2 regions of the Rothia sp. HMSC072B04 genome follow, and region 1 is predicted to be linked to the other one. Evidence: predicted binding sites of a transcription regulator. Region 1 holds the regulator's gene; the other holds the start of a gene.
What was found. Region 1 encodes HspR, which represses chaperone genes until heat shock. Its sites were predicted from a motif close to AAGTTGAGTCNNNNNGACTCAACTT; they were not measured.

Region 1 (5,572 bases):
TATTAAGACAAGCACGCGGTGCCCCTGCAAGCCGTCCCGTAACCGAGGAGGGCGGCGCATCACCGCAGAAGGAGAAACACAACATGGCAAGTGAAAACTGGCTAACCGACGACTTTTATAAGGCACTGGGTGTCAGCGAAGACGCAAGCGAAAGCGACATCAAGAAGGCGTACCGCAAGCTCTCCCGCAAGTACCACCCGGACCTGAACCCCGGCGACGCCGCAGCAGAGAAGAAGTTCAAAGAAATCTCGGAAGCATATGACGTGCTCTCCGACAAGAAGCAGCGCGAAGAGTACGACCAGATCCGCCGCTACGGTGCCGCAGGCATGGGTGCGGGCGGCTTCGGCGGAGGCGGCTACACCGGCTACCCCGGCGCGGACGCATTCGGCGGCTTCAGCAACGGCGGCGCAGGCATCAACATTGATGACCTGCTCGGCGGCCTCTTCGGTGGTAGCGCCGGCGGCTCCCGACGCTCCGCAGGCTTCACTAGCGCCGACTTCGGCGGCATGGGCGGCGGCGGCTTCGGCGGCGCACAGCACGCAGCCCCCGAAGAAAGCACCACTAGCACCCGCATCAGCCTCGCCCAGGCATACACTGGCGCAAACGTGACCGTGTTCCTGCCGGACGGCTCCCACACCGAGGCACGCATCCCCGCAGGTATCAAGGACGGCCAGAAGGTCCGCCTGCGCGGCAAAGGTCTGCGCGGCGGCGACCTGAAGGTCACCGTGCGCGTCTCCGATGACTCCGTGTACTCGCGCGAGGGTAACAACCTGATTATGCGCGCGCCCGTCACCCTCGCCGAGGCCGTCGACGGCGCAGTGATTGAGGTGCCCCTGCCCGACGCATCCACCGTGAAGCTGCGCCTGGCACCCGGCCAGGTCGGCCGCCGACTGCGCGCCAAGGGCCGCGGCTTCAAGGCTAAGGGTGGCGACGGCGACCTGCTGGTCATCCCCGAAATTGTACTGCCCACCGAGCTGAGCGCAGAGGCGCAGGAAGCATTCGATAAGTTCGTAAAACTGGCACCGCAGGAGAACCCGCGTAAGGATCTGTTGAAGAAGGCGAAGTAAACCATGGCATCTCGAGAATCATCATCTAAGTCCCGTAGCGGTAAGCCGTTGCACAGCGTGGACCTGCCGGTTTTCGTGATTTCTGTGGCGGCTGAGCTGGCGGGCATGCACCCGCAGACCCTGCGCCAGTACGACCGCATCGGCCTGGTCCAGCCTTCGCGTGCGCCCGGTAAGGCGCGCCGCTATTCGCAGCGTGACGTGAACCGTCTGCAGCAGATTCAGCAGCTCTCGCAGGAGGGCGTCTCCCTGGAGGGTATTCGCCGCATTATTGAGCTGGAGTCCCTCGTGGAGGAGCAGCAGGAGCAGATTGCGGCGCTGCAGCGTCAGGTCGAGGATGCGAAGGTGAAGCTGGGCTTGGCGGAGCGCGTGTTCGCTGCCGGTACCAGCGGCGACGTGGTGCATATTGCCCGCGGTACCCGCCCGGCGCCTCGTCAGCGTTCTTCGGCTGTGGTGTTGTACCGTCAGCGTCACCAGTCGGCTACGGCGGATGATACGAAGCCGCAGCGCTAAACCGGCTAAACCCGCTACACTGGGATAAATGGTTCGGCTGTTCTAGCTCGCTTCTAGTTCATTTGAGCTGGTCAGCCGCCCATATAGACTTGTGCGTCTTAGCGCCGCGCGAGCGAGGTAGGGTAGACCCCCGCCCGCATGCACTCAGACCCACACACAAGGAGGTGAGGCTCCCCGAATGATCGGGGAGCCTCACCTGCTTTAACGTATGCACTTTGCGCGGTGGCGGGAAATCACCTGGCGGTAACTCTCGCTAACGCTGCCCCGCTTACTTGCGGCGGTAGGTCAGATCGTGCGCGCGGCGGCCCGCCTCCTGAGCCTTACGCTCAAAGCTGGTGAGGGTACGACCCTCCCAACGCGGAGCCCAACCACCCAGCGGATCCTCCTCGGTCGCACCGGCGCCGGGGTTCACGTTCTCAAAGTCGGGGTGCGCCTCCAGAACCTCACGCATGACCAGGGCGTACTCCTCCCAGTCAGTCGCCAGACGCCAAATGCCGCCGGGCTTGAGCACGCGCGCAACCTTATCAGCGAACGCCGGGGATACCAGGCGGCGCTTGTGGTGGCGGGATTTGTGCCAGGGGTCCGGGAAGAACACCCACAGCTCGTCCACGGAGTTCTCTTCGAGCATGTTGTCGAGCAATTCGGGTGCGTTCGCCTGAGCCACACGCACGTTCTCCACGCCGGCGTTGCCCATCTTCAGCAGCAGGTCCGCGATGCCGGGGGTGTACACCTCAACGGCGAGGAAGTTCGCCTCGGGCACCTCAGCTGCGCGGTGCACGATTGCCTCGCCCAGACCGGAACCGATTTCGACGACCTGGTACGCCTCACGGCCGTAAATCTTAACCGGGTCGAAGGTCGCCTCGGGTGCGACGGAGGTGTCGGTGCGCAGGCGCGGGATGTCCAGCACGTGGGTGGGGGAGTAGGTGTCCCACGCCTTCTGGCGGCGCGCGGTGAGGCGGTCGCCGCGGCGGACGAAGGAGTAGGGCTGGCGGAAGAATTCCTCGGGAACCGGCTTCTTGGCCTTTTCTTCGGTGGATTCGGGTGCCTGGCTAGGCTGCGTGTTCTCAGTAGACATACCTAAAAGAATAGCGTAGCGCCGCTACACCGTGTGGTTTCGCGGCGTGCGGGGCTGGCGTGACGCTGAACTAGCCGGGCGTGAGACTGAACTAGCTGGGCGTATGCCGGTCTGAGAAACACAGAAATTTAGTGCGCAGACAAAAGTGTGGCGGGAACGAATACTGTTCCCGCCGCACTTTCGTGAGGTCGTCTGAGTGAGTTAGCGTGTGGGGCTTACTTCTTGGAGCCCAGCAGTGCCAGGCCTGCGCCGAGCATCACGATGTTGTTTGCGAGCTGCTGACCGTCCTGGGTGGGGCGGAAGTACTTGTCGTGCATGTCCGGGTTGCGGAAGTACATGGTCATCAGGTTTGCCGCGAATGCGGTCAGGCCTGCGCCCGCCAGGCGTGCGGGGATGAAGGGGGTCAGCAGGGTTGCGCCGAGTGCGGTTTCTGCGCCGGAGATGAGCTTACCGAAGGTTGCTGCGTCCAGCTTGGAGACTGCGGGAACACCGGTTGCCGCCATCTGTTGCAGGAAGGCGTAGGTGCCTTCGTCTGCCTTGAGCTTCTTGACGCCTGCGTCGAGGATGAGTGCGCCAGCGGTGAGTCGCAGTGCTGCGTTGGAGAACTTGCCCATTGTTGTGTCCTTCTGTTCTGTAGTTGGTTGGTTAGGTTTTTGTTGAACGGTTTCTACTCTAGACCCGGTTTCTCGCCTTGTAAAGTTTTACGCGTAAAGTTTCTAAATATTTTTGAAAACCCGGCAGAAGCGTGCAGAGAAGGGGTGCGATCTAAGGGCGGTGCGGGGCGTGTTTTGGGTGGAGGTTGAGAGATGTCACAGGCTCGCCCCGTCTCAAAAATCTGGTGATGTTGTATTCCTTGTACTTGTGTGGGTATGAGGGGGTAAAATTTGAAATTATGCATTCTCTGCATAATCTTTTATCGGCGATGCAAGAAGTCGGAAGCCCCGCAAAATCGGAGCCCACAAGCCCAAGCGCACCGCGCCGGCTCGGGAAGCGCGGGAACCGCCTCCTGGCGCGCCGTTCAGGATTATGTATGAATACCAGCCACCCGGACTCGCCCCCGAGTGAAATTTAGGGCGAATCGACGCAGGAAAGAGAAATACGTGACACAGCAGCCAATGCAGCACAACTCCGTCACCGGCCTGGACTCCGAAGCTGAGCACTCCAAGCTTCAGCGCGGACTAAGCTACCGACACATCCAGCTGATCGCTATTGGCGGCGCCATCGGCACCGGCCTTTTCCTCGGCTCAGCAAAGACCATCGCCCTGACCGGCCCCTCCATCGTCTTTGTTTACGCCATTATCGGTAGCGTCATCTACTTTGTTCTGCGTGCCATGGGTGAGATTCTGCTCTCCAACCCCAAGTACAAGTCCTTCACCGACTTCATCACCGACATCCTCGGCCTGCGCGCCGGCTTCTTCGTCGGCTGGTCGTACTGGTTCTTCTGGGTCGTCACAGGTATCGCGGACGTCATTGCCATTACCGGCTACATCAAATACTGGTGGCCGGAAATCCCAGCCTTCATCCCGGCGCTGACCGTTATCGTGGCTCTGCTGCTGCTGAACCTGCCCTCGGTGAAGAACTTCGGTGAAATCGAATTCTGGTTCGCAGTCATTAAAATCGTCGCGATTGTCGCCCTCATTATTGTTGGTGCGCTCATGGTTGCCTTTAGCTTCACCGCGCCCGACGGTACCGTCGCCTCTGTGGCAAATCTCTGGGATCGCCCCGGCCCCTCCGGTAGCGGTATCTTTACCCAGGGCCTGACGGGCTTCCTGGGTGCCTTCCAGATTGCGCTCTTTGCCTTCGTGGGTGCTGAGCTGGTTGGTACCGCCGTGGCGGAAACCGAACACCCCGAACGCACCCTGCCCAAGGCGATTAACGCGGTACCCTTCCGCATTGGCCTCTTCTACGCCCTGCCGCTGCTGACCATCCTCGCCGTCACCCCCTGGGACAAGCTGGATAAGTCCATGAGCCCCTTCGTGGGCATGTTCTCCCTGGCGGGCATTGCTGTTGCCGCCTCCCTGGTGAACTTTGTGGTGCTGACCTCTGCGGCATCTTCGGCGAACTCCGGTATTTTCTCGACCTCCCGCATGGTGTACGGTTTGGCGCACGACGGTGCCGCACCCTCCGCACTGGGCAAGCTCACCAAGAATGGTGTGCCCGCCAACGCCCTGTACCTGACCACTGTGATGCTGCTGTTTAGTCTGGTCATGCTCTATGCCGGTAGCGGCATTATGGAGGCGTTCACCGTGGTGACCTCCGTGGCGTCGATGATGGGTATCTTCACCTGGAGCATGATCCTGATTGCGTACCTGGTATACCGCAAGAAGTTCCCCGAACGCCACGAGGCATCCGCATACAAGATGCCCTGGGGTATTGGCATGAGCTGGTTTGGTCTGGTCTTCTTCGCCGTCATGGTCTACGCCCTGAGCCTGTACCCGGACACCGCAATCGGTCTGGCGCTGACCCCCATCTGGTTCATCGCTCTGGCTATTGGCTACGAGATTCTGACCCGCCGCCACGCGGCGAAGCGTGCTCGTGCGCTGGCTGTTGAAAACGCTGCTGACAAGGCTGGTCAGAAGTAGTTTCTGTTCTTTCTGTGGTGCTGTTGGTAAGCCCCGTTTCTGCATTCTTTGAGGATGCGGAGGCGGGGCTTTCGCGTGCCCTCGTGCTTGCCTGTTTACGTTCGAGGCGGCATTTTTTACACCGCTTGATATGACGTGAATAATAGAAACAGGTCACATTTTTGCCGTAAATCCTGTTTTCTTGCACTTAACACCTGTAGAATAACTATCCAAGTAGCTGTGAGAGCTCTCAGAAAAACTCCGCGTTAGTCGATAGCGTGACACTTCCGAATGCCGCGCGGTATTTGATAGAGACCCAGCCTCGCCCCGAAATCCGGGGACGCCCCGCAAGCTAATGG
Region 2 (5,572 bases), on a different contig from region 1:
GAATGCCATGATGGTCTCCTTCATGATGCTGTGATGCTTGTGGTTCGGTGGGATTTGTCGCCCCGCCGAATCGTTATTATGAGTAAATCATTTTAAGGAACCATTGTCAAGGTTATTTTGAGTAATTCGTAATAAATTGTCATCTATGTGTCGCGCCGCACTTAAAAGCCCCTGTTCAAAAGGCGCTGCTTAAACGTGTCAGCCCCAAATGCCCGCGTGGCTCACCGCCCAAGCACGCACAAAGGGTGGGACACGCGGTATCTCATATCGCGCATCCCACCCTTTATGGTGAAGCGTATTCAGTTTTCTACAGAGCTTCCGGCCTTTCTGTAGGGCTTCCCGCGTGCGAATCGGGCGGTTACGCCAGCGCGCGAACCGCCTCCAGAGTCAGCTCCTCATGCTTGAGGCGCGCGGTGCCCAGCTCCGCCGGAACCTCCAGCTCGCCCGGCACAACAATGACACGCATACCCGCCGCGGTCGCACTGCGCACGCCCGACGGGGAGTCCTCAAGAGCCACGCACTGAGTCGGATCAACACCAAGACGCTCCGCCGCCAAAAGATAGGGCTGCGGGTCCGGCTTGGGGTTGGTGGTCTCATCGTTGCCAATAACCACCGAGAACGTGCCCTCGGGTGCCGCGTTTGCGGTGCGGCGAGCCACGGAGGTGGTTGCGTTTGTGACGATGGCGGCCGGAATCTGTGCATCGTGAACCTCCGAGAGGAAACGCTCAATGCCAGGAAGGAACTCGACCGGCTGCTGCGCCAGGGCCTCGCGCACCTTTGCCACCAGTCGATCGTTAATCTCCTCGTCCGGCAGGTTCACGCCGCGCTCGCGCAGACGATCCAGGGTGAACTGCATCGACAGGCCCAGGCAATCGAGGGTGTCCTGCTCGGTCCAGGTGCCGCCAAATTCTGCGGTGAGAGCAACCTTTGCGGCAGCCCATACGGGTTCAGTATCGACGAGGGTTCCGTCGTGGTCGAAGAGAATGGCGGCGGGGAAGGTGTTCGTAGTCGTCATGTCATTAAGCCTACCGGTTTATTTCTGGGGCGAGTGTAGGGCAACGTCCCCAATCGTCACCAAAAAATCTGTGCCCGCATTCTGAGGGTTCTTGGCGATAGTGAGCAGTGCATCGGCAACGTCTTCACGGGCAATCGTGGGGATGCCCGGAGTTCGCTCGACGCTCGCCATGTCAAATACCTTCACCCCGCCCTTACCGGGCTTATCGGTCAGCCTGCCCGGATGAGCACGCGAAATATATGGCTGATATTCGGCAACCAGGGCGTCCGCCTTAACCTTGTCGGTGAAAATGCCGCGCATGATGACCTTGCACACCAGGCGCATGGGGAGGGACGCGGTCCGTACCGTATTGCCGACACCGTAGGCACTCATCAGAACGCAATGCTTTACGCCTGCGCCCGTGACCGCCTCCATGATGAGGGGCAGACGCTCCTGCATGAACGTGGAGGAGAGAAACTCTCGCACCGTGGCTTTCTGCCCCAGGACGCTCACCATGACGTCCTGCCCGGAGGATGCTGCGGCGAGCTGTTCGGCATCGTTCAGGGTCCCCGGAATGATAGTGAGATTTTGGTGCGCCCCCAAAAGCGCTTGTGCCCTATCGGGGTTGCGCACGTAGGCGGTGACGGTGTGCCCCTCCTCTAGGGCTTTGCGGGTGAAGAGGTAGCCGGTGCGGCCGGTTGCACCTAGAACCAGTATTTTCATGTGGGTCCCCATTCGTGACTGTGATTGTTGTGGGAGCCCGCAAGCACCCAGCCTCGCAAGTACCCAGTCCGGTCAGTATAACAATGCGGTTTTGACTGGGGCTTTTGTCCGGGGCTTTTGTTTGGGGGTCAGGGGTGTGAGGTGGGGTGAGGTGGGGTGAAAAATATGAAAATTTTTTTGCAGGAGGCTTGCGAAACATAATTGAGTGGAGTAGACTCAAGTTATGTAATGCAGGGGCGCATAGGATAAGCCCCTCGAAATGCGAAAGGAACATCATGGACAACAAGTTCACGACCAAGAGTCAAGAAGTTATCTCGGCGGCAAATACTAATGCTCAAACCGCCGGTAACCCCACTATTGAAACCGCGCACATCCTCAAGGCCCTCATGGACCAGCGCGAAGGCGTCGCCGTAGCAGTCCTCAAGGCTGCAGGCCTGGATGTGGACGCTATCTCCGAGGCGGCATCCGCTGAAATCAAGAAGCTGCCGAAGGCATCCGGTGCCTCCGTGCAGAACGCCTCCCTCAGCCGTGCCGCGCTCTCCGCTCTGCAGGCGGCACAGACCCGCGCCCAGGGCTTCGGAGATACCTACGTTTCTACCGAAATGATTCTGCTCGGCATTGCCAGCGGCACAGATAGCACCGCTGAAGCAATGCACAAGCTCGGCGCTACCGCAGAGCTCATTGCACAGACCATCCCCACCGTCCGAGGAGACCGCACCGTGGACACCCCCGACCCCGAAGGCACCTTCCAGGCGCTCGAAAAGTACGGTACCGACCTGACCGCTATTGCCCGCGCGGGCAAGCTTGACCCGGTCATCGGCCGCGACTCTGAGATTCGCCGCGTTGTGCAGGTGCTTTCCCGCCGTACCAAGAACAACCCCGTGCTGATTGGTGAGCCCGGCGTCGGTAAGACCGCCGTCGTGGAAGGCTTGGCACAGCGCATGGTTTCTGGCGACGTGCCCGAATCCCTGCGCGGCAAGACCCTCATCAGCCTGGACCTGGGCTCCATGGTCGCAGGCGCAAAGTACCGCGGTGAATTCGAGGAGCGTCTGAAGGCTGTCCTCGAAGAAATCAAGAAGTCCGAGGGTCAGATCGTGACCTTCATCGACGAGATTCACACCGTCGTCGGTGCGGGCGCGTCCGAAGGCTCCATGGACGCAGGCAACATGCTCAAGCCCATGCTTGCCCGTGGCGAGTTGCGCCTGATCGGTGCCACCACCCTGGACGAGTACCGCGAGAACATTGAGAAGGACCCCGCACTGGAGCGCCGCTTCCAGCAGGTGTACGTGGGCGAGCCCAGCGTAGATGACACCATCGGTATTCTGCGCGGCCTGAAGGAACGCTACGAGGCACACCACAAGGTGCAGATCGCTGACTCCGCGCTGGTTGCCGCAGCAACCCTGTCCAACCGTTACATTCCCTCCCGTCAGCTGCCTGACAAGGCAATTGACCTGATTGACGAGGCAGCATCCCGCCTGCGCATGGAAATTGACTCCGCACCGGAGGAAATCGACCAGCTGCGCCGCGCCGTGGACCGCCTCACCATGGAGGAACTGGCACTTGCCGACGAGACCGATCCCGCATCGGTTGAGCGTCTGGAGGCGCTGCGCAAGGACATGGCTGACAAGAAGGAACAGCTCGACTCCCTCAACGCTCGTTGGGAAGCCGAGAAGGCGAACCTGAACCGCGTGGGTGATCTTAAGACTGAGATTGACGAGCTGCGCTCCCGCGCAGAGGTTGCACAGCGCGAGGGTAACCTCGCCGAGGCATCCCGCCTGCTCTACGGCGAAATTCCCGCAAAGCAGGCTGAGCTGGAAGAAGCACAGCGTGCCGAGGACAACGCCAAGAACGAATCCATGGTCTCCGAAGAGGTCACCGCGGACGATATTGCCGAGGTTATCTCCTCCTGGACCGGCATTCCCGCAGGTCGCATGATGCAGGGTGAATCCGAGAAGCTGCTCGAAATGGAGAAGCGCATCGGTGCCCGCCTGATTGGTCAGGAAGACGCAGTGGTCGCTGTCTCTGACGCTGTGCGCCGCGCCCGCGCCGGTATCTCCGACCCGGACCGCCCGATTGGTTCCTTCCTGTTCCTGGGCCCGACCGGTGTCGGTAAGACCGAGCTGGCTAAGGCACTGGCTGAGTTCCAGTTCGATGACGAGCGTGCCCTGGTACGTATCGACATGAGCGAGTACTCCGAGAAGCACACCGTTTCTCGCCTGGTCGGTGCCCCTCCCGGATACGTCGGCCACGAAGAGGGCGGTCAGCTGACCGAGGCTGTACGCCGTCGCCCCTACTCGGTGGTCCTGCTCGACGAGGTTGAGAAGGCACACCCCGAGGTCTTCGACATCCTGCTGCAGGTACTCGATGACGGCCGCCTGACCGACGGTCAGGGCCGCACCGTGGACTTCCGCAACGTCATCCTGATTCTGACCTCGAACCTCGGTTCGCAGTACCTGGTCAACCAGGACCTGCCCTTCGAGGAGCGCTCCGAGAAGGCACTGGAGGTTGTGCACCAGGCATTCCGCCCCGAGTTCCTCAACCGACTGGACGACATCATCATGTTCCAGCCCCTGTCGGCTGAGAACCTGGGCCAGATCGTGGGCCTGCAGATTAAGAGCATTGCTAAGCGTCTGGAGGACCGCCGCCTCACCCTGAACGTCACCCCCGCCGCCCTGGAGTGGCTGGGCAAGACCGGCTACGACCCGGCATTCGGCGCCCGCCCGCTGCGCCGCCTGGTACAGCGCGAGATTGGTGACCGTCTGGCTCGCGGCATCCTCTCCGGTGGCATCCACGACGGCGACACCGTGACCGTGGATGTGAACCCGGATGTTGCCAGCGACGGCCTGTCGGTGACCTCCGAGCGTGAGCAGAAGGCTGAGAACTAAACTCAACCGGTTGGCTGGGCGGACTTAGCCTGTGGCTGAGTTTGCACATTCGAAACCATAAGAAATAGGCTGTGGGGTACCCTCGAAAGGGGGTGCCCCACAGCCGTTTAACGCACTAGAACCGCACTGACCGCACTAGTACACAGAGCATTGAGGAGAAGAATGGACCGCTGGACTGACCACCAGAACTTCGCCGCCGCCGGTGAGCAGCGCGAAGAAATCGCCTCCGTGCACCGTGCCGCAATCCGCTCGATTCAGCGCGTTGTCTCTGAGAACGCCACCCCGCACGACGAAGAATACGCCTCCGCGGGTATTGCCGAGCTGCTCAAGGCCGGTAAGGTCCTCGTGCTCACCGGCGCGGGCGTGAGTACCGAATCCGGCATCCCCGACTACCGCGGCCCCGGCGGATCCCTGCACGATCACCGCCCCATGACCTACCAGGAATTCCGCTACGATGACGTAGCCCGCCAACGCTACTGGGCGCGCTCCTACGTTGGTTGGCGCCGCATGCGCCGCGCCGAACCGAACCGCGCCCACTATGCGCTCGCCGAGCTTGAACAGTTGGGTGCCGTGAGCGGCGTGATTACGCAGAACGTGGACGGTCTGCACGCCCGCGCTGGAAGCTCCTCTCTGTTGGCATTGCACGGCGACCTGTCGCGCATCGTCTGCCTGGACTGCGGGCAGGATGAGGGCCGCGAAAGCCTGGATGCGCGCCTGGACGCGGCGAACCCCGGCTACCTGGCGCGCCTTGATAACGAAGAGCTGCGCGTGAACCCTGACGGTGACGTGGAGCTGGACGAACGCTATATCCGCGATTTTCAGATGGTGCCCTGCATCGCCTGCGGTTCGACCCGCCTCAAGCCGGATGTGGTGTACTTTGGCGAGTCCGTGCCCGCCGAACGTAAGGCACTCAAGGATGCCATGCTCGCTGAATGTACGGCGCTGCTGGTGGTGGGCTCCTCGGTGGCAG

Region 2: the regulator HspR is predicted to act here: its motif matches at 1,916-1,940, upstream of clpB (ATP-dependent chaperone ClpB).

Annotation. Positions count from the first base shown of each region.
Region 1 is NZ_KV813802.1:46,890-52,461, forward strand. It holds gene HMPREF2928_RS03840 (DnaJ domain-containing protein) at 84-1,067, shown strand; gene HMPREF2928_RS03845 (heat shock protein transcriptional repressor HspR) at 1,071-1,577, shown strand; gene trmB (tRNA (guanosine(46)-N7)-methyltransferase TrmB) at 1,846-2,652, opposite strand; gene HMPREF2928_RS03855 (hypothetical protein) at 2,868-3,266, opposite strand; gene HMPREF2928_RS03860 (amino acid permease) at 3,768-5,234, shown strand.
Region 2 is NZ_KV813793.1:108,895-114,466, forward strand. It holds gene dps (DNA starvation/stationary phase protection protein Dps) at 1-9, opposite strand, end outside; gene HMPREF2928_RS01660 (HAD family hydrolase) at 359-1,015, opposite strand; gene HMPREF2928_RS01665 (NAD(P)-dependent oxidoreductase) at 1,034-1,717, opposite strand; gene clpB (ATP-dependent chaperone ClpB) at 1,993-4,602, shown strand; gene HMPREF2928_RS01675 (Sir2 family NAD-dependent protein deacetylase) at 4,765-5,572, shown strand, end outside.